3 regions of the Streptomyces sp. NPDC023573 genome follow, and region 3 is predicted to be linked to each of the others. Evidence: riboswitches for the same ligand, from Rfam matches in the RefSeq annotation. Region 3 holds a riboswitch; each other region holds the start of a gene.
What was found. Region 3 has a riboswitch for cobalamin ahead of ACZ32T_RS19545 (ribonucleoside-diphosphate reductase subunit alpha). Riboswitches for the same ligand answer to the same signal wherever they lie in the genome.

Region 1: linked by a shared signal. The riboswitch ahead of ACZ32T_RS23415 (ABC transporter substrate-binding protein) and the one ahead of ACZ32T_RS19545 (ribonucleoside-diphosphate reductase subunit alpha) in region 3 are both predicted to bind cobalamin.
Region 2: linked by a shared signal. The riboswitch ahead of ACZ32T_RS24815 (FecCD family ABC transporter permease) and the one ahead of ACZ32T_RS19545 (ribonucleoside-diphosphate reductase subunit alpha) in region 3 are both predicted to bind cobalamin.

The regions. Positions count from the first base shown of each region.
Region 1 is NZ_JBVHKB010000007.1:221,298-231,196, reverse strand. Features, by position in the region: gene ACZ32T_RS23425 (acyl-CoA dehydrogenase family protein) at 1-953, shown strand, start outside; gene ACZ32T_RS23420 (hypothetical protein) at 950-1,120, shown strand; cobalamin riboswitch at 1,204-1,390, shown strand; gene ACZ32T_RS23415 (ABC transporter substrate-binding protein) at 1,421-2,494, shown strand; gene ACZ32T_RS23410 (FecCD family ABC transporter permease) at 2,524-3,576, shown strand; gene ACZ32T_RS23405 (ABC transporter ATP-binding protein) at 3,573-4,376, shown strand; gene ACZ32T_RS23400 (PRC and DUF2382 domain-containing protein) at 4,461-5,477, opposite strand; gene ACZ32T_RS23395 (adenosylcobinamide amidohydrolase) at 5,817-6,443, shown strand; gene ACZ32T_RS23390 (NAD(P)-dependent oxidoreductase) at 6,524-7,420, shown strand; gene ACZ32T_RS23385 (GlsB/YeaQ/YmgE family stress response membrane protein) at 7,582-7,857, opposite strand; partial or broken gene ACZ32T_RS23380 (sensor histidine kinase) at 8,280-8,681, shown strand; partial or broken gene ACZ32T_RS23375 (LuxR C-terminal-related transcriptional regulator) at 8,692-9,321, shown strand; gene ACZ32T_RS23370 (sporulation protein) at 9,607-9,899, shown strand, end outside.
Region 2 is NZ_JBVHKB010000008.1:41,716-51,614, reverse strand. Features, by position in the region: gene ACZ32T_RS24840 (cytochrome P450) at 1-1,048, opposite strand, end outside; gene ACZ32T_RS24835 (NAD(P)/FAD-dependent oxidoreductase) at 1,167-2,378, opposite strand; gene ACZ32T_RS24830 (ferredoxin) at 2,375-2,575, opposite strand; gene ACZ32T_RS24825 (TetR/AcrR family transcriptional regulator) at 2,621-3,274, opposite strand; gene ACZ32T_RS24820 (hypothetical protein) at 3,268-3,459, opposite strand; cobalamin riboswitch at 3,592-3,741, shown strand; gene ACZ32T_RS24815 (FecCD family ABC transporter permease) at 3,843-4,952, shown strand; gene ACZ32T_RS24810 (ABC transporter ATP-binding protein) at 4,952-5,725, shown strand; gene ACZ32T_RS24805 (ABC transporter substrate-binding protein) at 5,760-6,782, shown strand; gene ACZ32T_RS24800 (SCO1431 family membrane protein) at 7,122-7,268, shown strand; gene ACZ32T_RS24795 (glycoside hydrolase family 18 protein) at 7,350-8,624, opposite strand; gene ACZ32T_RS24790 (acyl-CoA dehydrogenase family protein) at 8,975-9,899, shown strand, end outside.
Region 3 is NZ_JBVHKB010000005.1:541,822-551,720, reverse strand. Features, by position in the region: gene ACZ32T_RS19545 (ribonucleoside-diphosphate reductase subunit alpha) at 1-1,703, opposite strand, end outside; cobalamin riboswitch at 1,842-1,965, opposite strand; gene ACZ32T_RS19540 (GNAT family N-acetyltransferase) at 2,018-2,518, opposite strand; gene mctP (monocarboxylate uptake permease MctP) at 2,659-4,320, opposite strand; gene ACZ32T_RS19530 (DUF3311 domain-containing protein) at 4,320-4,532, opposite strand; gene ACZ32T_RS19525 (GntR family transcriptional regulator) at 4,762-5,526, opposite strand; gene ACZ32T_RS19520 (sugar ABC transporter substrate-binding protein) at 5,813-7,111, shown strand; gene ACZ32T_RS19515 (carbohydrate ABC transporter permease) at 7,236-8,252, shown strand; gene ACZ32T_RS19510 (carbohydrate ABC transporter permease) at 8,249-9,115, shown strand; gene ACZ32T_RS19505 (glycoside hydrolase family 3 protein) at 9,125-9,899, shown strand, end outside.

The DNA of each region.
Region 1 (9,899 bases), on a different contig from region 3:
TACGCTACGGCGGGCACCGGATGATCTCCGGCTCCCGGGGCGCACCACCGGTGCCGGTGAACGCCCACCGGACGCACCACGGACCGCTCGCCTCGGCGATGGCCATGGTCTTCGCCATGAGCCTGCTGTACCGCAGGGCACAGGAGCGCTGGGAAGCCCGTACGGACGAGGACGCCCGGACGGACGCGGTGAGGCTGGTCGACGTCGCCAAGGCGTGGATCACCTGGCGGGCCCGCGACGTCATCGTCGAGAGCCGTGAACGCTGCGGCGCCCAGGCGCTGCTGGAGAACAACGGCATGACCGAACTCGTCACGGGCGTGGAGGGCGCCATCACCGCGGAGGGCGACAACATCGCCCTGTACGCCAAGGCCGCGGCCGACATGCTCTTCGCCGCAGAGCCCGGCGGTGGTGACGACGCCCCCGACCGGGCCCCGTACCCCGGGGACCTCGCCGACCCGCACTTCCTGGGCCGGCTACTCGCCTCGGTCCAGGACATCTGGTTCGCCCGCGCCAGGGCCCGTGCGCTGCGGGCACCCGACACAGACACCCTCGGCCGGTGGAACGCGGCCTCGGGCCCCGCCCTGCGCGGCGTCGAAGCCTACGCGTACCGGCAGGCCGCCCAGGCCTACGCCGAGGCCCGCGCGACACTGCCCGAAGGGGCGGCCAGGGAACGGATCGGCGAGCTGGAGCGGCTGTTCGCCCTCGAATGGGTCTCCCGTAACAGCGGCGACCTGCTGGCCGCCGGTCTCCTGAGCACCGCTCAGGTGGACGCCTTGCCCGAGGCCGTCGAGGAGCTCGTCACGGCCGTCGCCGCGCACGCCCCCGAGCTGGCCGAGTCCTTCGCCCTGCCCGAGGAACTGCTCGCCGACTGGCCGATCGCCGGACCCGGCTACGCGGACGCGTACGACGACCCCGAGGGCCCCTGGAACACCGGCCTGGCGGACGCCCGATGAGCGCCGGAGGCAAGGGACAGGCCGTCTGCTGCCGCCTCGGCGAGCACCTGGAGATCCTGGGTCTGCGCGCCGTCCTGCTCGCCTACTGGGGCACGACGTCCGTGCTCGCCCGCCGCGGCGGAAAGCCGCAGCCCGCAAGCGGCGAATCGGTTCACCCCAAGCGCTGACCCGCCCGACGGCCGGCCGGTACGGAGAGGGAGAGACCCCTCGCCGTACCGGCGACGGCCCCCGGGGCAGGCGGCGCGCAGCGTGATAGCTTGCAGACGCCAGTCACACTCCACGTGGAGTCAGGGAATCCGGTGCGAATCCGGAGCTGACGCGCAGCGGTGAGGGGGACGGGCGGGGCCACAGCCACTGGGACACCCACGGGTGCACCGGGAAGGCGCCCCGTCCGGACGAACCCGAGTCCGAAGACCTGCTGGCAACCGCTTCCGCACCGGGAGCGGAACTCCGTACGGGCTCCGCGCATGAGCCCAGAGAACGCCGAGGTCTCCGTGCCGCCCATAGCCAGCACCGCACGCCGAACAGCCCTGCTCATCGCGGGACTTGTCCTTCTGACCGCCTGCGGGGAAGGCGGCGGCGCCTCCGACGGCGCGGCCCGGTCCGCCGCCGGCGACGGCTTCCCGGTGACCCTGGAGAACTGCGGCCGTACGGTGACAGTCGACTCGCCACCGCGTCACGCCGTCTCACTCAACCAGGGATCCACCGAGATCCTGCTCTCCCTGGGCCTCGCCGGCAGGCTGGCCGCCACCGCGACCTGGACGGACCCGGTGATGAAGGGCCTGGAGAAGGACGAATCCACGGTGAAGCGCCTCGCCGAGAACCAGCCCTCCTCCGAGAAGGTCCTAGCCGAGGAACCCGACTTCGTCAGCGCCTCCTTCGCGTCCACCCTCGGCAAGGGCGGGGTGGCACCCCGCGACCAGTTCGAGGAGCTGGGCGTACCGACGTACCTCTCGCCCTCCGACTGCGCGGGCAAGGACAACACCGGCAGCGGCGACGGCTCGCGCTCCGAGCCCCTGACCATGGACCGCGTGTACGGCGAAGTGCGCGACCTGGCCAAGGTGTTCGGCGTCCCGGAGCGCGGCGAGAAGCTGGTGAAGAGCCTTCGCGCACGCGTCGACAGGGCGACCGCGGACATCGACGCGTCCGGCACCACGATGCTCTACTGGTTCGCCAACTCCGAAGCCCCGTACCTGGCCGGGTGCTGCGGCGCCCCCGGCATCATCACCGAGGAGCTGGGCGCGAAGAACGTCTTCGACGACACGCACGAGGAATGGCCCCAGATCAACTGGGAGACCGTCGCCGACCGCGACCCCGACGTCCTGGTCATCGGTGACCTGAGCCGGAAGTCGCAGACGGCCGAGAGCGCGGCGAAGAAGATCGAGTTCCTGGAGTCCAACCCCGCCACGAAGAACATGGACGCCGTCCGGCACAAGCGGTACGTCCTGCTCAGCGGCCAGGCGATGAATCCGACCGTCCGGACCGTGGAGGGCGTGGAGCGCCTCGCGGCCGGGCTGCGCTCGTTCGGGCTCGCGGGGTGACGAGGACCGAACGCGCCCCGGACGTTCGGGTGGAGCAGCCGCCCCCGGCCCGGACGCCACCCGCAGTCCGGGTCCTGCGCGACGGCGTCCTGTGGACCGCCGGGATCGTCCTGCTGCTCCTGTCCGTCGCGGTGGCCGTCACGATCGGGCCCGCCCGTGTCTCCGTCCCGGACGTCTGGGCCGCGGTGGCCTCGCACCTCGGCCTGGGAGACGGGCGGCTGACCCCGATCCGTGACGGCATCATCTGGAACCTGCGCATGCCCCGCACCCTGCTGGCGGCGGTGTGCGGGGCCGGACTCGCGGTGTGCGGCACCGTGATGCAGTCGCTGCTGCGCAACCCGCTCGCCGACCCCTTCGTCCTCGGCGTCTCCTCCGGGGCGTCCACCGGGGCGGTCGTGGTCGTCGTCCTGGGCGTCGGCGGCGGAGCCGTGTCGGTCTCGGGCGGTGCGTTCGTCGGGGCGCTGTGCTCGTTCGCCCTCGTCCTGCTGCTCAGCCACACCCTCGGCGGATCCACCGACCGGGTCGTCCTCTCCGGGGTCGCGGCCATGCAGCTCTTCTCCGCGCTCACGTCCTTCGTCGTGATGACCGCCGCCGACGCCGAACAGACCCGGGGCGTGCTCTTCTGGCTGCTCGGCTCGCTGAGCGGGGTGGGCTGGAGCGAAGTGTGGATGTGCTCGGCCGTGCTGGCCGTGACCCTGCTGATCTGCCTCGGCCACGCCCGTACGCTCGACGCCTTCGCCTTCGGCCAGGACGCCGCGGCCGCGCTGGGCGTGCACGTGGGACGCACCCGGATCGTGCTGCTCTGCACCACCGCGCTCCTGACGGCTGCCCTGGTCAGCTCGGCGGGCGCCATCGGCTTCGTCGGCCTCGTCCTCCCGCACGCCGCCCGGGCGCTGACGGGCTCGGGGCACCGACGGCTGCTGCCGGTGACCGCTCTCGCCGGAGCCGTGTTCCTGGTCTGGGTGGACACCCTGGCCAGGACCGTCCTCGACCCGCAGGAGGTCCCGGTCGGTGTGGTCACCTCCCTCATCGGGGTACCCGTCTTCGTCATCGTCCTTTACCGCACCCGGAGGAACGCGTGAACCGGACAGCGGTCCCCGGCGACGGCCTGCGCGCCGACCGGGTCGCCCGGGAGGCCGGCGGGCGGATCGTCCTCGACGGAGTGAGCATCGCGCCGCCGCCCGGCACCACCGTCGGGCTCCTGGGGCCGAACGGCTCCGGGAAGACCACGCTGCTGCGGGTGATGGCGGGCGTGATCGCGCCCGGCGCGGGTGTCGTCACCCTCGACGGCCGCACGCTCGCCGAGACCGGCCGGCGCGGCGTGGCCCGCCGCGTGGCCGTCGTCGACCAGCACGCGGTCACCCAGGTCGACCTGAGCGTGCTGGACGTCGTACGCCTCGGCCGCATCCCGCACCGCCGGGCCTGGTCGGCGCCCGGGCCCGAGGACGAGGCCGCCGTGCGCGAGGCTCTGGCGCGCACCGGACTGGCCGACCGCGCCGCCCAGTCCTGGCACACCCTGTCGGGTGGCGAGCGCCAGCGGGTGCAGATCGCCCGCGCCCTCGCCCAGCAGCCGCGGGAACTCCTCCTGGACGAACCCACCAACCACCTGGACATCCAGCACCAGCTGGAGCTGCTCTCCCTGGTCGCCGTGCTGCCCGTCACCGCCGTGGTCGCGCTGCACGATCTCAATCTGGCCGCCATGTTCTGCGACCGGGTCACGATCATGAAGGAAGGCAGGGTGGTCGCCGGGGGGACGCCCTCGGAGGTGATCACCGAGGAACTCATCGCCGACGTGTACCGGGTGCGCGCGGTGGTCACGCCGGAAGGGCCCGACGGACGCCCCTCCGTGCGGTTCCTGCCGGGCGGAGCGGCCCACCGGTGACGGCGGGACGAGAGGGCGGGCCCGTGAACCGCCCGGGTCCGCCCCTCGCTGCTGTCGCGCGGCCTTTCGCCGCTGTGTGAGGGGTCAGCGACGACGTCCCTGGCCGAACTCGCCGCCCATGTCCTTGCCGCTGCCCATGTCGTCCTTGCCGTCCGCGTAGTCGATCTTCTCCTTGCGGAGCTCGGCGGAGACTTCCTTCTGCTCGGTGACCTTGTTGGTTTCGAGACGGACCCGTTCCACGGGGACCGCCTCCTTGCGGACGGTGGCTCGTTCGGCGTGCAGGGTGACTTCGACGTCCTGTTCGCCGAGGTCGTGCGTGCCCTTCATGCCTGTGGCCTTGTCGCCCGGCTGCAGAGGCTCGCGCACCACGCGCACCTCCTCGTGGGACACCGGCACCGTCCGTGTGACGTTCTCCGTCACGACGTACTTGTGCAGACGTGCCCTCCCGCTCTCGTACTCCTCCGTGCCGACCTGGAGCTGCTCCTCGGAGCGGACCATCTCCTCACGGCCGCCGGCACCCGCGGCGGACCGCTCGGCTCCGGCTCCGGCGAGCGGGCGGGACGTGGAGGACGTCTCCGTGTCGCGGTGCCTGCCCGCGCCGGCCCCGGTGGTGCCCGTGCCGGCGGTGGTGCCGGTGGCCTTCGCCTGGCCGCCGGAGGCCGTGCGGGCGGTGCCGGCGGCACCGGCTGCCCCGGCTGCGCCCGCGGCACCCATGGCTCCCGTTCCGGTCCCGGACGTCGTGCGCGCGTCGCCGCCCGCTCCGGTGCGTCCGGTGGTCTTCCGGGTCATTCCGTAGTGCCTGTAGAGCTCCTCCTCCTCCGAGACGGAGAGGTGCGCGTCCGCATCGACCCGGGGGGCGTCCTTGACGCGGTCCTTCGGATGCGAGACGTGCAGGTCGGAGCCCACCCGGCGGGCTCCGGCAAGCGGGACGAAGCTCTCCTTCATGCCGAACATGCCGGTCTTCACCGTGATCCAGTCGGGCTTGCCGGTGTCGTCGTCGACGTACACCCGCCCCACTGTGCCGACCTTCTCTCCGTCGCTGTCGTAGACGGTCAGACCGTCGAGTTCTCCGGAATCCGTGAAACCGTCAGCGGCTCCCATGGCCGATTCCTCCTCGCCCGGGCGCGTCCTGCGGTCGGTTCCTGCAGGGAAGGCGCGTCCGGATTCCATCGCGCCTCACCCGGTTGGACGGTGCAACTTCCCGGCCTGTGCGGCGGGCGGCCCAGAACACCGGGGAGGTGCGGTGGCCCCGCTCCACGCGCATATCGGGCCCGCCACACGCATTACGCCATTCGAGTGAGTGAGCACTCTCCCGGGTGCGCCGGGTGTGCGCTCCCGGCCCGCCCGTATGATCGACGCCGCTGCCGACGGTCGGCAGGCTTGTCACGGGGGTGCCTCATCGGATCCGTAGTCATCCGTCAGCCTCGGCAGCGGGGCGAACTGCTGGCCCGGCAGGAGGACGGCCTCGGGCTGCACCACCTGGTCTGGCGGCTGGGGCCCGGCTGGCGCGTGTGCAGCAGCGCCGTGCTCGGCGGCGGGATCGGCCCGCGGGCCTGGATCCTGAACGCCCAGGTGCCCGGCGGCTACCCCCGGCTCGACCCCGGCAGGCACCTCGCCGAGATCGCGGCGTCCGAGGCGCTCGACGGGCCGGGCGCCGGACTGATGACAGCCGCCGATGTCACGGCCCGCACCGTCGCCGACGACGGCGGAGCGACCGCGACCGTCACCAGCGGCCTCGGCGTACGGGGATGGGCAGCGGCCCCGGCCGAGGGCACCGACGGCCCTCGCCCGCCCGGGACCGTCAACATCGTCGTCACCCTCCCCGTGGCGCTCTCCGACGCGGCCCTGGTCAACGCGGTGGCCACCGCCACCGAAGCGAAGGTCCAGGCGCTGGTGGACGCCGGACTCGACTGCTCCGGGACCCCGACGGACGCGGTGTGTGTCGCCGCGCCGGAGCCGGGAGGGCAGTCCGGTGAGCCGTTCGCCGGACCGCGTTCGCGCTGGGGCGCGCGACTCGCCAGAGCCGTCCACCGCGCCACCCTGGAGAGCGCGCTGCGGCAGTCTTGAGACCCACGAGTCCTGGAACTGCCGCAGTCCCGGGGCCCACAGGTCGCGAGACCGGCCCGCACCGACGAAGGGAATCTCCCATGACCACCGCATCCCCCGCCGACGCCGCCCCCGGCACGCCGACCGTCGCGGTCCTCGGCACCGGGATCATGGGGTCCGGGATGGCCCGCAGCCTGCTCAGGGCGCAGCTCCCCGTCAGGGTCTGGAACCGCACACGGTCCAGGGCCGAACCGCTGGCCGCCCACGGCGCCACCGTGACGGACACCCCCGAGGAAGCGGTACGCGGAGCCGATGTCGTCCTCACCGCCCTGAACGACGGCCGGGCCGTGGCGGAGACCCTCACCGCCGCCACGCCCGGCCTGCGTCCGGGGCAGGTCTGGATGCAGAGCGCCACCGTGGGCCTCGGCGCCACGACCGATCTCGCCCACCGGGGCGCCGGACTGGGGCTGGTCTACCTGGACGCCCCGGTCTCCGGCACGAAGCAGCCGGCGGAGCAGGGCACGCTCACCGTGTTCGTCTCAGGCCCCTCGAGCGCCCGCACCACGGCACTGCCCGTCCTGGAGGCCATCGGGCAGCGCACCCTGTGGGTCGGGGAGGAGCCGGGGGCCGCCACCCGGCTCAAGCTCGTCGCCAACACCTGGGTGATCAACCTGGTCAACAGCGTGGCGGAGTGCCTCAACCTCGCGGAGGGACTCGGGCTCGACCCGCAGCTCTTCCTGGACGCCATGAAGGGCGGCCCGCTGGACACGCCGTACCTCCAGGGCAAGTCCGCGGCGTTGCTCTCCGGTGATCTCAGCCCGAGCTTCGCGCTCTCCACCGCGCTCAAGGACTCCCGGCTGATCCTCGAGGCGGCCGAGGCCTCCGGAGTGACGCTCGATCTGGTCGCCGCCTCCGCCGAGCGGTTCACCCGGGCGGAAACGGCCGGACACGGCGGCCAGGACATGATCGCCACGTACTACGCGGGCCGCTCGGCCTGAGCCCCTGCCTTCGGCCGGCCGCACCGGTCAGTGCTGGGACAACGCACTCGGCGAGTCGTTCTTCTCGACCATGACCGCACTCGCGCAGGTACGGCAAACGGCTCCCCAGCAAGCAGAGGGGGAGCCGTTTGCGGCGAGCGCGGACTGCGGGCAGTCGGGAATCAGGCGCGGCGCGAGTGCCGATTGCCGGTGATGACCCGGTACAGGACCAGGAGGATGATGGAGCCGGCAATGGCGGCGATCCAGGTGGAGAGGTCGAAGAAGCCGTCGATGGAGTCGACCCCGAAGATGACCTTGCCGAGCCAGCCGCCGAGAAGGCCTCCCGCGATGCCGATGAGCATCGTGATGATGATGCCGCCGGGGTCCTTGCCCGGAAGCAGTACCTTGGCGATGACGCCGGCGAGCAACCCGATGAAGATCCAGGCGATGATGCCCATGATGCGTCTCCTACCTCGTCGTACAAAGCCTGTGTCAATGCACCGTCTTTACCGTCCCGGCCTTTTCAAACACTGCACATCTGCCGTGTTGTGGGCAGGGCGCCTGTGCACTACGTCGTCTCGGTGCGCTCACTGTCGTGGCGGCCTGACTCCCGCCCGGCACATGAACCACCGGACAGGGCTCAGACGCAGGTGCTCGTCTCCGGGGTACAGAAGTGGACCTGCGGATAGCGCACGGACGGCTTGTCCAGGAGGGGCCGCGGTCGGTGGCGCAGGTGCAGGTCGAGGAAGGCGCGGGTGTATCCACGGACGATCTCCGCGGCCCGGCCGGCCGGCAGATCGGCGCCGATGTCGATGCCCAGCTGCTCGGCCAGCAGTCCGACGACGCGGACGAGGGGACGGGCGTGGAGGGTTCGGATGCGGTGCAGGCACCCCAACCCGGCCTGGGCCAGCTGGAATCGCTGGTCGGGCGTGTTCGGGACACCGGACTGCCGGTCGACCTGAGCGTGACCGGCCGGCCCTGCCCCCTCCCGCCCGGTATCGAACTCGCCGCGTACCGCGTGGTGCAGGAAGCCCTGACCAACACCGTGAAGCACGCCGCCGGTGCGACCGCTGCCGTGACCGTCGATTACGGTCCCGGCCGGCTTCGAGTGGAGGTCACCGATACCGGAGGACACGCGGGTGCTGCCGCGGCAGACGGGAACGGCCGGGGGCTGATCGGGCTGCGCGAGCGCCTCACTGTCTACGACGGAACCCTGGACACCGGCCGGTCTCGGGCCGGCGGCTACCGTGTGGAGGCCCTGATCCCCTTGGAGACACGGTGACCGGGCCGCCGGAGCCGAAGCGGTCGAGGCGGTCCGCCGCACACGCCCCGACGTGGTCCTGATGGATGTCCGCATGCCCGAGATGGATGGCCTGGAGGCCACCCGCCGCATCCTCACCGGAACCCCGGGCGAGCCCCGCATCATCATCCTGACCACCTTCGATCTCGACCGGTACGTCTACGCGGCCCTGGCCGCCGGGGCCAGCGGCTTCCTCCTCAAGGACGTCACCCCCGAGTACCTGGTCGCGGCCACCCGCACCGTCCGTACCGGCGACACCCTTCTGGCGCCGGCCATCACCCGCCGCCTCGTGCAGCGGTTCGCCCGGCGCGGCAGCGACGCCGCCACCCTCCACAGCGATCTCGCCTCGCTCACCCCGCGCGAACTGGAGGTCCTCGGCCTGCTGGCCCGAGGGCTGAGCAACGCCGAGCTCGCCACCCGCCTCCAGCTGGCCGAGACGACCGTCAAGACTCACGTCGCCCGCATCCTCGCCAAGCTCGGCCTCCGCGACCGTGTCCAGGCCGTCATCGTCGCGTACGAGACAGGACTGGTCAGCACAGGCGAACGCGAGACCGGTGAGCCGGGGATCAACAGCCGTACCCACGCCTGCTCTTGTTGTTCGGATTGCCGGATGCCCGGGTGAGCCTCCGGGGCTCTTTTCGGCCGATCCCCTCCGTGGCCGACGAATTGCCGACCGAAGGGGCTGCTCCCCGCCTATGCTCTACACGCGTGTAGAAAGTGCGAGGGGGTCTGGACGTTCCCGATGCGTCTGCTGTGGGGAAATACGTCCGCTGGGCGCAGGCCCTGGCCGCGCTGAACACGTCGGACAAGTAAGCACGATCCACGGATCGCTGCAGGCCGGGCGCCACCGGTATGCAGCGATCCGTCATCTCACGAACCACATTTACATGAAGGAGTGAGCGCCACGATGGTGTTCAAACGGCTGCTCGGTTCGCTCGGCGTAGGCGGCCCGACGGTGGACACGGTGCTGGACACCGGTGCGGTACTGCCGGGTGGGGACCTCACGGGGCAGATCCACCTCTGGGGCGGCAGTGCCGCCTTCGACATCGAGCAGGTCTCGCTGGAGCTGGTGGCCAGGGTGGAGGCAGAGCACGACGACGGCGAGAGCGAAGGCACCATCGTCTTCGACCGGTTCACCGTGGGCGGTGGTTTCCGCCTGGCCGAGGGTGAGCGGCGGAGTGTCCCGTTCTCGGTGACGCT
Region 2 (9,899 bases), on a different contig from region 3:
CGCGGGTGAGGTCGAGACGGTCGGGGTCGGGGAAGACAGCGGGGTCGCGGTTGGCGAGTTCACCGAGGAGGATGACGCCCTCTCCCGCACGGATGGTGCGGCCGGCGATCTCGATGTCCTCCAGGGCGGTGCGGCGGCGGCCGAGGTGGACGATGGAGAGGTAGCGCAGGAGTTCCTCGACGGCGTCGCGGATGACGGCGGGGTCGTCCGTGTCGCGGATCAGGGCGAGCTGCCCGGGGTGCTGGAGGAGCAGGAGCGTGCCCAGGCTGATCATGTTCGCGGTGGTCTCGTGTCCGCCGAGGAGGAGGAGTACGCCCATCGTGGCGGCCTCCCGGCGGGTGAGTTCGCCGTTGTCGATCTGTGTGCAGAGGCTGGAGAGGAGGTCGTCGCCGGGCTCGGTGAGCTTACGGCCGACGAGCTCGTCGAGGTAGGCGGCGAGGTTGGTGTGGGCCGTCTGCCGTTCCTGAGGAGAGGCGACGGCCGAGACGATGACCTTGCTGTTCGTCTGGAAGAACTCGTGGTCCTGATAGGGGACACCGAGCATCTCCGAGATGACCAGGGAGGGGATCGGCAGGGCGAGTGCCTGGACGAGGTCGGCCGTGCCGGGACCCTCCAGCATGGCGTCGACGAAGTCGTCGGCCATCTTCTGCACGCGGGGACGCATCGCCTCGATGCGCTTGATGGTGAAGGCGCCGCTGACCATGCGGCGCAGCCGGGCGTGCTCGGGGTCGTCCATGCCGACGAAGCTCAGGTCGGTGCTGCCCGCGTGGGCGTGCGCGGGGTCCACGGGGCTGGGGAAGCCCGGCCGGGTGAACTCCACGCTCAGGCGCGGGTCGGACAGCAACGCCTTCTGCTCGGCGTGCCCCGTGACGGCCCAGGGAGTGCTGCCGCCCCAGGAACGGACCCGGGTGAGCGGGCCGTACCCGGACAGCGCCCGCATCTCGGGGGAGGGCGCGAAGGGGCATTCCGGGGAGCGCGGCCGGGGGAAGCCGGGGATGCCGTCGGCGCTCGCCTCGGGAGTGGCGGGAGTGGCGGGAGTGCTGGTCATGGTCTTCTCCGGTGGGGTGGGCCGCCTCCGACGCGGCGGGCGTGGGAGGCGTACGCGGATCAGTCGGTAGGGGCCACGGAAGCGTGCGGCCGTCTGAGCGTGCCGGGCGTGCCGGAAGTCAGGCGTTGCTTCCGGCAGCGGCGGACTCGGGCCGGGGGGTGGGGGCGTACCGGTCGAGCAGGAGCCGGCGGTGCAGGCGCGCCTGTTTCGGCATGTTCCAGCCGAGGACCGCGACGGGGCGGCCCTCACCGTCGACGTAGAGGGCGACGAACCGGCCCTGCTCCGTGCTCCCTTCGACGATCCGCAGGGTGGCGGCCGGCGTGGGGAGCCCGTACACCTGGATCTTCACGCCGAGCTGGTCGGTCCAGAAGTAGGGGACGGGACTGTAGGGGCGGTCCTCGCCCAGGATGTTCGCCGCGACGGACTGCGCGTGCTCGGTGGCGTTCGTACGGTTCTCCAGCCGCAGGGACCGGCCGAGGGCCTCGTGGTGGAAGCGGGCCACGTCCCCGGCGGCGTAGACCCCGTCGGCGGCGCGGCAGCGGGAGTCGCACACCACTCCGTCGTCCAGTGCCAGCCCGCTGCCGGCCAGCCAGTCGGTGGCGGGGGTGCTGCCGACCGCTGAGACGACGAGATCGGCGGGCACCGTGTCGCCGTCGGCCAGGCGGACACCGGTGACGCGTCCGCCGGCCGTCGCCGGCCCGTCCACCAGTGTGTGCGTTCTCAGCCGTACCCCGTGCGCGGTGTGCAGCGCGGCGAGCAGTTCGGCGGCGGGGCCCAACTGCTCCCGCATGGGCGCCGCCTGCGGTCCGGCGAGCGTCACGTCGGCTCCCATGAGGCGGGCCGTGGCGGCGATCTCGGAGCCGAGCACCCCGTCCCCGACGACCACGACCCGCCGCGCCGCCAGCAGTTCCCGCCGGAGCCCCACGGCGTCGTCCAGGGTTCGGAGCACATGCACCCCCGCCGTTCCCGAAAGGCCCGGCAGCCTGCGCGCGCGTAGTCCGGTCGCCAGGACGACGGTTGCCGCCTTCAGTTCGGCTCCGCTCGCCGTGCGCACGGTACGGGTGGCGGCGTCGAGGGCCGAAGCGCGTTCGCCGAGGACGAATTCGGCCTCCAGGGCGTCCAGTACGTCACGGGTGCGCAGATGCGTGCGCTCGGCCTCCCACGTCCCGGCGAGTACCTGCTTGGACAGCGGCGGACGGTCGTACGGCGCGCCGCTCTCCTCGCCGAGCAGCGTGATCCGCTCGCGGTAGCCCTTACGGCGCAGTGTCTCCACGACGGCGAGACCCGCCGCCCCGGCCCCGACGACGAGCACACCCGACGGTGTGCTCACGCGCCCTCACCGAGGTGGATGGCGGCGGCAGGGCAGACACCGGCGGACTCCCGGACCGCCTCGTGCCGGTCGGCGGCCGGTGCGGCGTCGAGAAGGACGACGATGCCGTCCTCGTCGCGCTGGTCGAACACCTCCGGGGCGATCAGTACGCACTGCCCGGCGCCGCAGCACTTCTCCTCGTCAACAGTGATCTTCATGCTCTCTCCCTTGTGGGGCCGGGCCCTCGTCGGGCCCGGGTCGGTTCAGCGACGGGTGGTGGGCGCGGCGAGCAGCCCCACCAGCGCGTCCTCCAGCGTGTCGGCGGTGCGCTCCCAGGACGAGCCGGGACGGACCGGTCCCTCGGCCAGGGAGTGCTCCCGCTCCGCACAGGTATGGGTGATCAGATGACGGGCCATCTCGGCGCGCGCCGGGCGGACCTCCGGGGGAACGATGTCGTGCAGGCACGAGCCCAGTCCCTGGAGGGTGCGGCGCAGGCTGTCACGGGTGAGGGACTCGTCCGCCACCAGCGTCCGCATCAGCGGGTCGGTCATCACCTGCGCGGCGAACCGCGCGTGCCACGAGGGGACACCGAGAGCGGCATGGTGGTCGGTCACCGGGCGCACCAGGCAACGCACCCAGTCCCGCAGGTCGGTGCTGTCGCCCACGGCCTCCACATGGCGCGCGCGGATGGCGTCGACACCCGTGCCGTGCTTGGTCATGATGGCCCGTACGAGCGTCGCCCTGCTGCCGAAGTGATAGCTGACGACGGTGTTGTTGCCCTGGCCGGCCGCCTCGCCGATCTGGCGGTTGGAGACGTTCGACAGCCCGTGCTCGGCGTAGAGGCGTTCGGCCGCGGTCATGATGGCCTCGCGCGTACCGGCGCCCCGGCCGGTGCGAGGCTCTGTCCTGTTCACCATGTCACCGGAACCTCGCGCGGCGGACCGGTGAGCACGCCGTCATGGCGCCGCAGGGCAGCGGGGTCCACGGCGGGCCTGAGCCGCGGGAGTCGGCGCAACACCCGGAGCCGCACACGAACTTCGTCTCCGGAGTCCGGGGCGACGACCGTGCAGTCCAGCGGGCGGTCCTTCCTGACTGCGCTCATGGCTTCCTCCACACGTTTCAGGGGTCCCGGCTCCCCGACCACTAGACAGCACGCCTCCATGCAAATCAATCGACTGACTTAATCGGATGGCGCGGCTGGCCGGAAACGTGTGGGCGCCGTCATCCGGCGGCTTTCCCCTTGGCGGGCAGCCGTCCGGCACGCGATAGGCTGCATGCGCCTCGTGGGGGAAGTCCGGTCGAATTCCGGCGCTGACCCGCAACGGTAGGCGGAGCCACACACGGTTCCGTAAGCCCGATCACCCACGGTGGCGAAGCTCCTGTCGATCGCCGTGGACTGCGAGAGGTGCTGCGTACGGCGCGCCTGGCGTCCCGAGCCGCTCCTTGGATGACGTAGGCACGGCCCGAGGCGAAAGCGAACCGCCTGTGGCCACGCCCCGTGACCGAACACCCGCCGTGCTGCCGCGCGGTACCCGCTCCGGCAGTGGGCCCGCGCCCCCCGGACGCCTCCCCCTGCCCCTCCTGGTGACCGGCCTGTGCGTCGCGCTCCCGCTCTCCCTCGCCTGCGGGGCGGGGATCGGGGCCTCGGGGCTCACATGGGGCGAGACGCTGCACCACCTGTGGGCGGGGCTGACCGGCGGGGCCATAGCCCCGGACGAGGTCTCCTCGTACACCATCGTCTGGGAGCTCCGCTTCCCGCGCGCCGTCCTCGCCGCGGTCGTCGGGGCCGGGCTGGCGGCCGTCGGCGTAGCCGTGCAGGCCATGGTGCGCAACGCGCTCGCCGACCCGTTCGTCCTCGGCATCTCCTCGGGCGCGGCCGTCGGTGCCAACGCCGTGCTGATCTTCGGGGCGTTCGGCGCGCTCGGCGTCTGGGCGCTGTCCTCGGCGGCCTTCCTCTCCGCGCTCCTCGCCATGGTGCTGGTGTACACGATCGCCCGGACCGCACGGGGCCTGACACCGCTGCGCCTCGTGCTGACCGGCACGGCGATGTACTACGGCTTCTCGGCCGTGGCCACCTTCATGGTGTTCGCCGCCGAGCGGGGCGAAGCGGCACGGTCCGCGATGATGTGGCTGCTCGGCAGCCTGGGCGGGGCCAACTGGTCGTCCGTGCCGATCGCAGCCGGCGCGGTGGCCGGCGGCCTCGCCCATCTCGGCTGGTCGGCACGGCGCCTGAACGCCCTCGCCATGGGCGACGAGACCGCTGCCGCACTCGGTGTGGACGCCGGCCGTCTGCGCAAGGAGCTCTTCCTCGTCTCCGCCGCCGTCACCGGGGCGGTCGTCGCGGTCAGCGGGGCCATCGGCTTCGTGGGCCTGATGGTCCCGCACGCCGCACGGATGCTGGTCGGCGCGGACCACCGCCGCCTGCTGGCCGTCGCGCCCCTGGCCGGTGCCACCCTCCTGATCTGGGTGGACATCCTCTCGCGCGTGGTGCTCGCCCCCGCCGAACTGCCGGTGGGCGTACTGACCGCGGCCGTCGGCGTGCCGTGCTTCGTCCTGCTCATGCGCCGCCGCGCCTACACCTTCGGAGGCGTGTGATGCGGATCGAGATCGACGCACTCACGGTCGAGATCGCCGGTGCGCGGCTGGTGGAGGACGTCACGCTGCGAGCCGGCAGCGGACAGCTCGTCGGTCTCGTCGGCCCCAACGGCAGCGGCAAGTCGACCCTGTTGCGCTGCGTCTACCGGGCGCTCCGTCCCTCGGCAGGCGCGGTGCGGATCGGTGGCGAGGACCTGCGGACCATGACGGCCCGTGAGGGCGCGCGCCGACTGGCCGCGCTTCCGCAGGAAGTGGTCGCGGAGTTCGACTTCACCGTCGCCGAGACCGTGGCCATGGGCCGGCTGCCGCACCAGGGGCCGATGACCCGCACCACCGACGAGGACCGCCGCACATGTGAGGCCGCGCTGGAGGGCGTCGGGGCCGGCCACCTGGCCGACCGCGGCTTCCTCACCCTCTCCGGCGGGGAGAAGCAGCGGGTCCTGATCGCCCGCGCGCTCGCCCAGCAGCCCCAGGTGCTGGTGCTCGACGAGCCCACCAACCACCTGGACATCGGCCAGCAGCTGGAGGTCCTCGCGCTGGTACGCGGCAGCGGTCTGACCGCACTCACCGCCCTGCACGACCTCAACCTCGCCGCACGCCACTGCGACGTCGTCCACGTCATCGACGGTGGGCGGATCGCCGCCTCCGGACCACCTCACGACGTCCTCACGCCCGGGCTGCTGGCCGAGGTGTTCGGCGTCCGCGCGCACCGCGTAACGCACCCCGGGACAGGCGCGCCGCAGCTGCTCTTCGACCGGCTTCCCCCCGCATGACGCCCCGTCCCCCGCCCCAAGGAGTCCTCACGCCATGCGTCATCTCGTACGCCCCGCCGCACTGGCCCTCGCCGCCGCACTCGCCCTCACGGGCTGCGGGGCGGAGGTCACCTCGCAGGAAGGGAAGGAGGACGGCGCCCGTGCAGCCGGCGGCCACTACCCGGTGACCGTGGAGAACTGCGGGGAGAGGAAGACGTACGACAAGGCTCCGCAGCGGGTGGTCACCAACGATGTCGGCATCACCGAGATCATGTTCGCCCTCGGTCTCGAGGACCACATGGCCGGATACGTCATGCCCGACGACAAGGGGGACCTGACATCCGTCCCCTGGAAGGACGGTTACCGCAAGACCACGTGGCTCTCGAAGGAGCGAATCAACAAGGAGCTGGTCCTCGACGCCGGCGCCGATCTGGTCTTCGCTGGATGGAACTATGGATTCAGCGAGGGCGAAGGCTTCACGCCCGACGCGTTGCGGCGGGTGGGCATCGACTCGTACCTGCTCAGCGAGTCGTGCCGTAACGGACGGGGCAAGGCCCGCGGAGTGATGGCGCCGCTCGACGCGCTCTACACCGACCTGCGGAACCTGGGCAGGATCTTCGACGTCGAGGACCGGGCCGGCACGCTCATCGCCTCGTTCCGCAAGCAGGTGGCCGAAGCGCAGGCGCAGGCCCCGGAAGGCGCCGACCGGCCGCGCGTCTTCCTCTACGACGACGGCCAGGACAAGCCTCTGACCTCGGGTGCCTACGCCGGCCCCCACGACATCATCACCAAGGCCGGCGGCGACCACATCATGAAGGACCTCAAGGACAGCTGGACCACGGTGGGCTGGGAGACGGTCGTCGCCCGCGACCCCGAGGTCATCGTGATCAACAACTACGGGGACACCACCGCTGACCGGAAGCGGAAGTTCCTGAAGTCCTACGGGCCGCTCGCGAACGTCTCGGCGATCAAGAACGACCGGATCGTCGTCCTCGACTACGTCGACCTCGTCGAGAGCCCGCGCAACCCGGCGGCCGTCAGCTCACTCGCGGCGGAGCTGAGGGACCTCAGCTCCTGACCCCGGCCGGGCGGGCGCCGATGACCCCGGCGGGCGCCGGAGACGGGCAGGCAGGGGGCGCTGCGGGGGTGCCCGGGACGTCGGCCGCCGTCGCGTCCCCCGGCGGCTCGTCGCTCCGCACCCGGGGCCGACGACGGGTGTGGCATAGCGCACAGCGGGTCCCCCGCGCGGGGCGTCCTCAGCCCGCCGATCCCCCTGCGGGGGCGCGGATGCGGGCCTTCCTCCGGCTGCCGTCCCGCCGGCCGCTGTGACCCGGATCTCTACCGCGTCGCCCGCCTCCGCTGGCACTGTGGTCGGGTCACGGGGGACGCCCACTGCCGAACGACCGAGCGAGATGCCATGACCGCGACCACAGCCGAGAACCGGACCCGTACCCGCGCCCGCACCGGCGGCCCCGAGGACGGGCCGAAGGTCCTCGAGCACATCCTGGGCTGGACGCTCGTCGTCGTCCTCGCCATGTTCGTCACCCAGGCCGGACTGATGTGACCCCTGGACGACGGGTGGGGTGGGGCGCCCGCCCGGCACCCCACCCCTGACCCGCCCTGCGGACCGTGTACCCCGTCGGGGCTAGTTGATGGCCCGGATCAGCTCACCGTCCGTCGTGTCGCCGCTGAGCTCCCAGAAGAACGTCCCTCCCAGGCCCTGCTCGTTCTTGTAGTCCATCTTCGTGGCGATGGTGGCCGGGGTGTCGTAGCTCCACCAGTCGGTGCCGCAGAGGGCGTACGCCGTCCCGGCGACCGTGCCGGTGGCCGGGCAGCTGTTCTTCAGGACCTTGTAGTCCTCGATGCCGGCCTCGTACGTCCCCGGGGCGGCCCCCGTCGCCGTGCCACCCGGCTCCTCCTGGGTGACACCGGTCCAGCCGCGGCCGTAGAAGCCGATGCCCAGCAGCAGCTTCTCCGGGGGGATGCCCAGGCCCTTGAGCTTGGAGATCGCCGCGTCGCTGTTGAAGCCCTCCGTCGGGATGCCCGGGTAGGAGGTCAGCGGGGAGTGCGGAGCCGTCGGCCCCTGCGCCGCGAAGGCGCCGAAGAAGTCGTACGTCATCGGGTTGTACCAGTCCAGGTACTTCGCCGCCCCCGCGTAGTCCACCGCGTCGATCTTGCCGCCGTCGGACCCGTCCGCGGTGATCGCCGAGGTGACCAGGTTGTCGGTGCCGAACTTCGAGCGCAGCGCCGACAGGAGCTCGCCGTACGCGTCGCGGCCACTGGTGTCACACGTCAGCCCGCAGGCGTTCGGGTACTCCCAGTCGATGTCGATGCCGTCGAAGACATCGGCCCAGCGCGGGTCCTCGACCAGGTCGTAGCAGGAATCGGCGAAGGCGGCCGGGTTCTGCGCGGCCTCACCGAAGCCGCCGGACCAGCTCCAGCCGCCGAAGGACCAGATGACCTTCAGGTCCGGGTGCGACTTCTTCAGCTTGCGCAACTGGTTGAAGTTTCCGCGGAGTTCCTGGTCCCAGGTGTCCGCGACGCCGTCCACCGACTGGTCCGCCGTGTAGGCCTTCTCGTAGTCGGCGTAACTGTCGCCGATGGTGCACTTGCCTCCCTGGACGTTGCCGAAGGCGTAGTTGATGTGCGTCAGCTTGTCGGCCGAGCCCGACGTCTCGATGTTCTTGACGTGGTAATCGCGGTCGTAGACACCCCAGTTGGTGAAGTATCCGACCACCTTGCCGCCGGCCGCGGTGGGCGCGGCTTCGGCGGCTGCCGGCGCGGAGACATCGACGGCGGCAGGGGCGGCACCCGCGGAGGACGTACCGGCGACGCCGAGCAGAGCGGCTCCGAGTGCGGCGGTGCAGAGGGTGGCGGTGAGCGCCCGCAGGCGGGCGCGAGGACGGTGAAGTCCGGTCATTGTGGCTCCTCGTGGGGGAGGGCTTGGGCGTGGGGGGTGCCTGCCCTGCTCCATCCAGAATTGGCATGGACGCGATGAGGCATTGGGGGAGACCGTAGAAGGACTAGACCAGTTGGGTCAATGGTTCGGACCAATTTCCCTGGTCATGGCTCCGGCTGCCCGGTGACGCGTGCGCTCCGATCGGGCATACTCAACGCGCCACAGCCGCCGGCCGGCGCCTCCCGTGATCCGGGAAGGCAGGATCGGCTGCGGAGCCGTAGATTTCCGGGCATCGCCCGGGACCACCCGGCGGTGCGGCGCACACCCCGCGCGCGACCGCCGTCACGCCCGACAGGGAGGAGAGCGCCGTCATGTCCGACCGTGCCCCGCAGCCGGTGGAACGCCGTCTGCCCACCGAGGAGTCCCGGCAGCTCGTCGAGCTCGTACGCGACATCGTGTCGAAGGAAATCGCTCCCCGGGCGGCGGAGGAGGAGGAAGCGGGCTTCTTCCCGCGTCCGGTCTTCACCCTGCTCTCCGAAGCCGGCCTGCTCGGGCTGCCGTACGACTCCGCGTACGGCGGCGGCGACCAGCCGTACGAGGTCTACCTCCAGGTGCTCGAAGAGCTCGCCGCCGCCCGTCTCACCGTCGGCCTCGGCGTCAGCGTCCACTCGCTGGCCTGCCACGCGCTCGCCGGATACGGCACCGAGGCGCAACGGACCGCCCACCTCCCGGCGATGCTCGCCGGCGGCCTGCTCGGCGCCTACTGCCTCTCCGAGCCGTCCTCGGGGTCCGATGCCGCCTCGCTGCGCACCAAGGCCGTCCGGGACGGCGAGGACTGGGTCCTCACCGGTACCAAGGCCTGGATCACGCACGGAGGCATCGCCGACTTCTACACCGTGCTCGCCCGCACGGGGGAGGACGGCCCGCGCGGCATCACCGCCTTCCTCGTGCCCGGCGACGCCGAGGGCCTCGGCGCCGCCCTGCCGGAGAAGAAGATGGGCATGAAGGGCTCGCCCACCGCCCAGCTGCACTTCGACGGCGTACGGATCTCCGGCGACCGCCGCATCGGTGACGAGGGGCAGGGCTTCGCCATCGCGCTGTCCGCGCTCGACTCGGGGCGGCTGGGAATCGCCGCCTGCGCCATCGGCGTCGCCCAGGCGGCCCTGGACGAGGCAGTCCGATACGCCACCGACCGGCGGCAGTTCGGCCGGCCCATCGCGGACTTCCAGGGGCTGCGCTTCATGCTCGCCGACATGGCCACCCGAATCGAGGCCGGCCGGGCGCTCTACCTGGAGG
Region 3 (9,899 bases):
GACCAGGCGGGCAGCGGGCCGGACTTCTCCGCGAGGTCGCAGGAGGCCTCGTAGGCGGCCAGCATGATCCGCTCGGAGATCCTCGTGGACAGCGCGCGGGCCTCGGGGGAGTCGAAGGGGAGGCGCAGCTGGAAGAAGACGTCCTGGAGGCCCATCGCGCCCAGGCCCACCGGACGCCAGCGGGCGTTGGAGCGGCCGGCCCGTTCGGTCGGGTAGAAGTTGATGTCGACGACCCGGTCCAGGAAGGTCACGGCGGTCCGCACGGTGGTGTCCAGCCGCTCCCAGTCGATGGAGCCGTCCACCACGAAAGCGCCCAGGTTGACCGAACCCAGGTTGCAGACGGCCGTCTCGCCGTCGTCGGTGACTTCGAGGATCTCCGTGCACAGGTTCGAGGAGTGCACGACCCGGCCCGGCTCGGCGGTCTGGTTCGCCGTGCGGTTCGAGGCGTCCTTGAACGTCATCCAGCCCTGCCCGGTCTGGGCGAGGGTCCGCATCATCCTTCCGTACAGCTCACGCGCCGGCAGGGTCTTGCGGGCCAGCCCCTTGGCCTCGGCGGCCCGGTAGGCGGCGTCGAACGCGTCGCCCCACAGGTCGACCAGCTCGGGGGTGTCCGCCGGTGAGAACAGTGACCAGTCGGTGTCCGCGTCGACGCGGCGCATGAACTCGTCCGGGATCCAGTGCGCCAGGTTGAGGTTGTGCGTACGCCGCTGGTCCTCGCCGGTGTTGTCGCGCAGCTCGAGGAACTCCTCGATGTCCGCGTGCCAGGTCTCCAGGTAGACGGCGGCGGCGCCCTTGCGGCGGCCGCCCTGGTTCACCGCGGCGACCGAGGCGTCGAGCGTCTTCAGGAACGGCACGATGCCGTTGGAGTGTCCGTTCGTGCCGCGGATGAGCGAACCCCGGGCGCGGATACGGGAGTACGAGAGCCCGATGCCGCCCGCGTGCTTGGAGAGACGCGCCACCTGGTGGTAGCGGTCGTAGATCGAGTCCAGCTCGTCCAGCGGCGAGTCCAGCAGGTAGCAGGAGGACATCTGCGGGTGGCGGGTTCCGGAGTTGAAGAGGGTGGGGGAGGAGGGCAGGTAGTCGAGCCGGTTCATCAGGCCGTAGAGCGCGGCCACTTCCTCCAGAGCCCGCTCGGAGGTGTCCTCGGCCAGCCCGGCGGCGACGCGCAGCATGAAGTGCTGCGGGGTCTCGACCACATCGCGGGTGAGCGGATGGCGCAGCAGGTACCGGCTGTGCAGCGTCCGCAGCCCGAAGTAGCCGAAGCGGTCGTCGGCGCCTTCGGCGAGCGCCCGCTCGACCAGCGCGTCGAGGGCGGCGGCGTGCCGCGTGACGAACCCGGCCGTACGGTCCGCGATCAGGCCCTCGCGATGCCCCACGGCGACCGACGCGGAGAAGGAGACGGCGCCCTGGCCGGCGGCCTCGTCCGCGATGGTCCGGGTGAGGAGCCGGGCGGCGAGCCGGGAGTAGGCGGGGTCCTCGGAGATCAGGCCGGCGGCGGCCTCGGTGGCCAGCGAGCGCAGTTCGGCCTCGTCCGACCGGGCGTTGCGGCCACGCAGCGCGGCGGCGGCCACCCGTCCGGGGTCGGTGTCGGGCAGATCGGCGGTGAGACCGGTCAGGGTCCGCAGCAGTGCGGTCCCGGGCGCGTCGGTCGTGCGGCCTTCGGGTTCCGTGGCTGAAACCGGGTCGGCTGGCGCGATGGTCACTGGGGCTATCCCTCGCTCGGCTCAGGGCCTGCGGGAGCGGGGCAGCCGGGGGCACACGGCGCCCGGGAAAGGGCAGCACGGCGCGCGGCGTCCACCGGCCCTCCGCGGGGCCCGGACGTATCGGCGCCCGGATCGGTCGAGCCGGGCGCACTGTCGGCAGGTCTTCGGACTTCGGGGTGCGGATGAGCACACCGATCACACCGTTGCGGGACAGTTCCGGATTCTCACCGGATTCCCCTGCGGCGACAGCGAGGTCGAGCATACATGTGGGGGGTGCCGATTGAAGAAGCCACCACATCTTGTGTCGTGAAGGGTCAGAGCTCCAGGCGGAACGTCAGGAGCGAGAGCTCCGGCAGGGGACACCAGTCCCGCTCGGGAGTCCGTACGAAGCCGAGGCGGCGGTATATCCGGTGGGCGCCCAGCATGGCTGACTGCGTCGACAGGACGATCCCGGTGAGCCCTCCCGCAGCCCGCGCCCGCTCGATACAGGCACGTACGAGCGCCTCACCCGCACCCCGCCCACGGGCCTCCGGCGAGACGGCCAGCATCCGGAACTCGGCCTCGTCCTCCCCGGCGATGTCCGCCCACGGGCTCCCCGGCGCGACGTAGGTGACACCGCCCAGCAGCCTGCCGTCGGCGTCCAGCGCGACCAGCACCTCGGCCTCGGCGGCCCGCCGCCCGACCGCGCGGAGCTGATCCAGGTAGGGGTCGTCGGCGCCGAAGTCCAGGAGCCCGTCGCCCACATAGGCGTGCGCGGTGATCTCGCCCAGCTCCTCGAACTGAGCGGGCAGCGCCGGCCTGATCGAAACGTCCATGGGCGGCAGTCTGCCCCAGACGCCGGGTGCGGCGCGCCCCCGTTTCCGCAGGCCTCGGGCACCGGTCCTGAGACGACTCCGTCCCGGCAGGGAGGACCCTGCCGGGACGGACGTCCTGCTCCGGAGTGACCGCTGTGGGGTCAGTGGCCGCCCGGGGCGCCCGCCGTGGCCGGCGGGAGCTCGACCTTGACGCCGGGGTCGCCCGCGTCCGCCGTGTAGTCCGACGGGGAGGTCTCGTCCACACCGGCCGGCGCCTTCACCGCGTTGAGGACGACGGTCAGCACGAGCACGACGACGAGGTTCAGGACGAACGCGGTGAGACCGATGTAACCGATCTCGCCGATGCCCGGGATCTCCTTCGAGGACCCGCCGAAGTGCTTCTGGGTCGGGCTGGCGACGCCGTACGCGGCCGCCGTGCCGTAGATCATGCCGACCGCCCAGCCCGCGATCAGGGCCCAGCGGTGGAACCACCGGGTGAAGAGCCCGCCCACCAGGGCCGGCATCGTCTGGAGGATCCAGATGCCGCCCAGCAGCTGGAAGTTGATCGCGACCGTCTTGTCCATGGTGAGGACGAAGGCGAGCGCGCCGACCTTGACCAGCAGCGAGACCAGCTTGGAGACCTTGGTCTCCTGGGCCGGGGTCGCGTCCGGCTTCAGGAAGTCCTTGTAGATGTTGCGGGTGAAGAGGTTCGCCGCGGCGATCGACATGATCGCGGCGGGCACCAGGGCGCCGATACCGATCGCGGCGAAGGCCACGCCCGCGAACCAGTCCGGGAACATGTTTTCGAAGAGCTGCGGAATGGCGAGCTGGCCGTTGTCGACCTTGATCCCGGCCGCGATCGCCATGAATCCGAGCAGCGCCAGAAGGCCCAGCATCAGCGAATACAGCGGCAGGATCGTGGTGTTGCGCCGGATCACCTCACGGCTGCGGCTGGAGAGCGTCGCCGTGATCGAGTGCGGGTACATGAAGAGCGCCAGCGCCGAGCCCAGGGCCAGGGTGGCGTAAACCCACTGGCCGGAGACGCCGGGTGCGAGCCCGGCCACCGGTTTGCCGGCCGCCTCGTTCGCGGCGGAGAACTTCTCGCCGGCGGCGGCGAAGATGTTGTCGAACCCGCCCAGCTTGATCGGGATGTAGATGATCGCCACCGCGATGACCAGGTAGATCAGCCCGTCCTTGACGAACGCGATCAGCGCCGGCGCGCGCAGCCCCGAGGAGTAGGTGTACGCGGCGAGGACGGCGAACGCGATGAGCAGCGGCAGGTCCTTGATGAACCAGTGCGTGTTCTCGCCGCCGCCGACGCCCATGACGTCCAGGACGGCCTGGATGCCGACCAACTGGAGCGCGATGTACGGCATCGTGGCGAGGATGCCGGTGACGGCGACCGCCAGCGAGAGACCCTTCGAGCCGAAGCGGCCACGGACGAAGTCCGAGGTGGTGACGTAGCCGTGCTTGTGCGACACCGACCACAGGCGCGGCAGGAAGGTGAAGATCAGCGGATAGACGAGGATCGTGTAGGGGACGGCGAAGAAGCCGGCCGCGCCCGCCGCGTAGACCGCCGCGGGCACCGCGACGAAGGTGTACGCCGTGTAGAGGTCTCCGCCGAGCAGGAACCAGGTGACCCAGGTGCCGAACGACCGCCCGCCCAGGCCCCATTCGTCGAGGGTGGCCTCGTTCTCGGCCTTGCGCCAGCGCGCGGCCATGAACCCGATGACCGTGACGGCCAGGAAGAAGAAGATGAACACGGCGAGTGCGACGCCGTTCACGCCGTCCCCGGCGGCCGCGATGTTGTTCGAGCCGTCCATCACGCTGACGCACCCCCCTTGCGGGCGCGCTGGTCACGCTGCCACAGCTTGTAAGCGATCATGGTGAGAGCGGTCGAGATGAGCACCCACAGCATCTGGTACCAGTAGAAGAACGGGATGCCGATGAAGGTCGGATCGACCTTCGCGTACGACCCGACCCAGAGCATCGCCACGAACGGGGCGATCAGGCAGAGCCCGATGACCACCCTCATGGGTGTCACTGTCGGTGCTGTCGGTGGGTTCGCATCGTTTTCTTCTGGCATGTGGCGACTCCGTCCCCTCGCTGATCACCTGGTGTAATGCGCAGGAAATCTAAGCGAGCGCCCCGTCCACCGTCACCCCCCGTCCGCATTGCGGTCGTGCAACGGTCCGGTGTCGCCCGAAATGCCTGATCCCCCCGCGCACGCGGGGGGATCAGGCATTCCGGGACCCTGACGGTGCTCAGTCCGTGGGACGCTTCAGACGGGCTACGAACTTGTACCGGTCGCCCCGGTACACGGAGCGCACCCACTCCACCGGTTCGCCCCCTCCGTCGATCGAATGCCGGGACAGCATGAGCATCGGGAGGCCGACGTCCGTGCCGAGCAGTCCCGCCTCGCGCGGGGTGGCGAGCGAGGTCTCGATGGTCTCCTCGGCCTCGGCGAGCCGGACGTCGTACACCTCGGCCAGCGCGGTGTAGAGCGAGGTGTACTTCACCAGTGAACGGCGCAGCGCGGGGAAGCGCTTGGCCGAGAGGTGAGTGGTCTCGATGGCCATCGGTTCACCGCTGGCCAGCCGGAGCCGCTCGATCCGCAGCACCCGGCCGCCCGTCGTGATGTCCAGCAGCCCGGCGAGCGTGTCGTCCGCCGTGACGTAGCCGATGTCCAGCAGCTGCGAGGTGGGCTCCAGCCCCTGGGCGCGCATGTCCTCGGTGTACGAGGTGAGTTGCAGGGCCTGGGAGACCTTCGGCTTCGCGACGAAGGTGCCCTTGCCCTGGATGCGCTCCAGCCGGCCCTCGACCACCAGCTCCTGGAGGGCCTGGCGCACCGTGGTGCGCGAGGTGTCGAACTCCGCCGCCAGGGTCCGTTCGGGCGGCACCGGAGTGCCCGGCGGCATGGTGTCCGTCATGTCGAGGAGATGGCGCTTGAGCCGGTAGTACTTCGGGACGCGTGCCGTGCGCGCTCCCGCACCGGCCTCGTTCGTCACTCTGCCCCCGTCGGCACCCATGGCCCGCCTTCCCGACTGCTGCGTTGCTGCCGTCACCGGCTCCTCCGTCTGTCGCGGCTCACATGGTGGCACGGTCCGGTCACGGGTCGTCGCCCTCCCTCAGGTGTCGGTCCGATAACGGACGCGAGTGCACTTCTTATACACCCTTGACACCCCTAAAGGTCTAGGCCAAGCTCCCGGTACTGGTCTAAACCATTAAAGACCAGGTCCCAGACCCACAGGTAGCGCCAGGCGTACGTCTTCGCGGTGGGCGGGGGGTTGCTGGTATCCCTGAGGAGGGTGTGGCATGAAGCGCAAGCTCATAGCGGCAGTAGGCGTCGCAGCGATGATGACCGGAATCGCGGCGTGTGGTGGGGACAGCGGCGACAACGCTTCGAAGGACCCTGAGGACCGTACCGAGAACCTGACGGTCTGGCTCATGGTCGACGCGCAGAGCACCTGGCCGGAACTGGTCAAGGACGTCAACGCGCAGTTCAAGAAGAAGTACCCCAAGGTCAAGGTCGACGTCCAGTACCAGCAGTGGGCGGACAAGGCCAAGAAGCTCGACACCGCGCTCGGTGGTGACAAGTTCCCGGACGTCGTCGAGCTCGGCAACACCGAGACGATGCAGTACATCCTCAACGGCGCGCTGGCCGAGATCGACCCCAAGAAGTACGACAACTCGGACACCTGGATCAAGGGTCTGAAGGACACCTGCACCTTCGAGGGCAAGCAGTTCTGCGTGCCCTACTACGCGGGCGCCCGTGTCGCGGTCTACAACAAGGACATGCTCAAGAAGGGCACCGGCAGCGACGCCCTCCCGCAGACCGAGGACGAGATGCTCGCCGCACTCGACAAGGTCTCCGCCGAGTACAACAAGAAGGACAAGCGCTTCTCGTCCCTCTACCTGCCGGGCCGTTACTGGTACGCGGCAATGTCCTACGTCGCGGCCTACGGCGGCTCCATCGCCGAGTACGACGAGGGCGCGAAGGAGTGGAAGGGCAACCTCTCCTCGCCCGAGTCCCAGAAGGGCATCGAGCACTTCGTCAACCTGGTCAAGAAGTACAACAAGGCCGACCAGACCAAGGACGAGCAGGACCACGCCAACGTCATGGCCAACGAGAAGGCGGCCCTGATCTACGGCAACGGCTGGGAGGCCGGCTCCGTCGTCGACGGCGCCAACAACGGCAACCCGAAGCTCGAGGGCAAGATCGGCACGGCCGGCATGCCCGGCCCGAACGGCAAGGCCCTCCCGTCCTTCATCGGCGGTTCGGACCTCGCGGTGACCGCCAAGTCCAAGGTCACCGACCTCAGCGAGGAGTGGATCTCGCTCTTCACCAGCGAGAAGTCGCAGGAAGTGCTCGCCGCCAAGAACATCCTCCCGAACAACGAGAAGCAGCTCGAGCCGCTGAAGTCCAAGCCGGAGACCGCCGCCGTCGCCAACGCGGTGCCGGACGCCTGGTTCACGCCGATCGCGCCGGGCTGGACCTCCATCGAGAAGGAGGAGGTCCTGGAGAACATGCTGCTGGAGATCCTCAAGGGCACCTCGGTGGCCGACGCGGCCAAGAAGGCCGACGACAAGGTCAACGAGCTGATCAACAAGTAGTCCCGGGGCCTACGGCTCTCCAGGCGGGGGTCCGGCGAACACCGGGCCCCCGCCCCTCTTTCGCAGGTAGAACGCCGTGATTCCCGGGTGCAGATCCCCGGAATCCCGATGGAAGGTCAGTCACGTGACTGCTGCCGACACCAAGGCCGCCGGTCCACCGGTCCCCGTACCGAGTGTCCCGGAGAAGACCGGGATCTCACCCTCCGAGCAGGAAACCGCCGGGCCGCGCCCGAAGAAGCGGCGGAAGAAGGGGGAACTCCTCCCCTATCTCCTGATCCTGCCGGCGATCCTGGCGATCGCCGCCGTCTACGTCTACCCGCTGGTCAAGACCGTGATCATGTCCTTCCAGGACCTGGGACGGGCGGCTCTCTGGGGCAACGCCGAGGCACCGTGGGTCGGCTTCGAGCAGTTCACCAACATCCTCGGCGACCCGGAGTTCTGGTCGGTCGTCGGAAGAACCGTCGTCTTCATGACCGTCTGCGTCGTGCTGACCATGGGCCTCGGCCTGCTCATCGCCCTGATGATGCTGAGGCTCTCCACCTGGGTGCGGCTCGTCCTCACGGTGGCACTGATCGCCGCCTGGTCCATGCCGCTCATGGTCGCCGCGTCGGTCTTCCGCTGGCTCTCCGACTCCGACTACGGGCTGATCAACACGCTGCTCGCCGACATCACGGGCAACGAGGACCGGTGGCTCGGCCACAACTGGTTCCTCGACCCCTTGCAGGGCTTCGGCATCATCACGCTCCTGGTCGTCTGGGGCGCCATCCCGTTCGTCGTGATCACGATGTACGCGGCCCTCACCCAGGTCCCCAAGGAGCTGGAGGAGGCGGCCGCCCTCGACGGAGCCACCGCGTTCGGCGTCTACCGCTACGTGACCTGGCCCGTCATCAAGCCCGTCTTCACCATGGTCGCCACGCTCTCGGTCATCTGGGACTTCAACGTGTTCGGTCAGATCTGGCTGCTGCGCGGCAACAAGCCCGAGCCCGAGTACGAGACCCTCGGTCTCTACTCCTTCTCCAAGGCGTTCGAGTCCACCTCCTTCAGCCAGGGCAGCGCGATCGCACTGATCACCGTCCTGATGCTCTCCGGTGTCGCCGTGTACTACCTGCGCCAGCTGATCAAGACGGGAGAGGTCGAATGAGCGCCTCCACGAACACGCCGGCCCAGGTCCTGCGGCCCGACCGTAAGAAGAACCGCCTCGGCTACAACATCCTGGCGCTGGTCACGGCCGGGGTCATGGCCTTCCCGGTCTACTGGCTGATCGTCAGCTCGCTGCGCCCCAACCACGAGATCCGGTCCTACGACCAGACCCTGTGGCCGTCCTCCCTCACCTTCGACAACTTCGCGCGTGCGGTGAAGCAGGACAACTTCTCCACAGCCATCCAGTCGAGCCTCATCGTCTCGATCACGGCCGTCGTCGGCGGCATGATCATCGCGACCCTCGCGGCGCTCGCCATCGGACGCTTCCGCTTCTTCGGGCGGAAGGCGCTGATGATGGTCATGATCCTGGTCCAGATGCTGCCCCCGACCGCGATGCTGATCCCGATCTACCTCCAGCTCAACGCGATGGGAGGCATCGACGAGTACTGGGGACTCATCGTCGTCTACCTGGTCTCCACGCTGCCCTTCGCGACGATCATGATCCGCGGATTCGTGATCAACATCCCGGTGGAGCTCGAGGAGTCCGCGATGGTGGACGGCTGCACCCGCATGCAGGCCTTCCGCCGGGTCATCTTCCCGCTGCTGGCGCCGGGGCTCGCCGCCGCCTCCATCTTCGCGCTGGTCAACGCGTGGAACGAGTACCTCTTCGCGTACATCCTGATCAACGACAACTCCAAGTACACGCTCAACGTCTGGCTGATGACCTTCACGACGGAGCGCGGAACGGACTACGGCGCGCTGATGGCGGCCTCCACGCTCATCTCCATCCCGGTCGTCATCTTCTTCATGATCATCCAGGGGAAGATGGCTACGGGGCTCACCTCAGGCGCCGTGAAGGGATAACGCAGCCCCATGACCACCCTCGTATCCACCATGGACACCGTCACCCGCGACGCACTCGCCGTGCTCCAGCCCGGCTTCACCGGGACGACCGCCCCGGACTGGCTCCTGCGCAGGGTCGGTGAAGGCCTGGCCTCCGTCGGACTGTTCGGCCGGAACATCCACTCGCCCGAGCAGCTCTCCGCGCTCACCGCCCGGCTGCGTGCCGAGCGGGACGACGTGCTCGTCGCGATCGACGAGGAGGGCGGCGACGTCACCCGGCTGGAGGTCCGCAACGGCTCCTCCTTCCCCGGCAACCTCGCTCTCGGCTCCGTCGACGACATTGACCTCACCAGGGCCGTCGCCCGGGAGCTCGGCCGACGGCTTGCCGAGTGCGGGGTCAACCTCAACTGGGCGCCGTCCGCCGACGTCAACTCCAATCCGGACAACCCGGTCATCGGCGTACGCTCCTTCGGCGCGGGCACCGGGCTCGTCGCCCGGCACACCGCCGCGTACGTCGAGGGCCTCCAGTCCGCCGGTGTCGCCGCGTGCACCAAGCACTTCCCCGGCCACGGCGACACGGCGGTCGACTCGCACCACTCGCTGCCCCGCATCGATGTGGACCTGGACACCCTGCACGCCCGTGAGCTGGTGCCTTTCCGGGCGGCCATCGCAGCGGGTTCCAAATCAGTGATGAGCGCGCATATCCTGCTCCCCGCACTCGACCCGACACGGCCCGCGACTCTGAGCCCTCAGATCCTCACCGGTCTGCTGCGCGACGAACTGGGCTACGACGGGCTGATCGTCA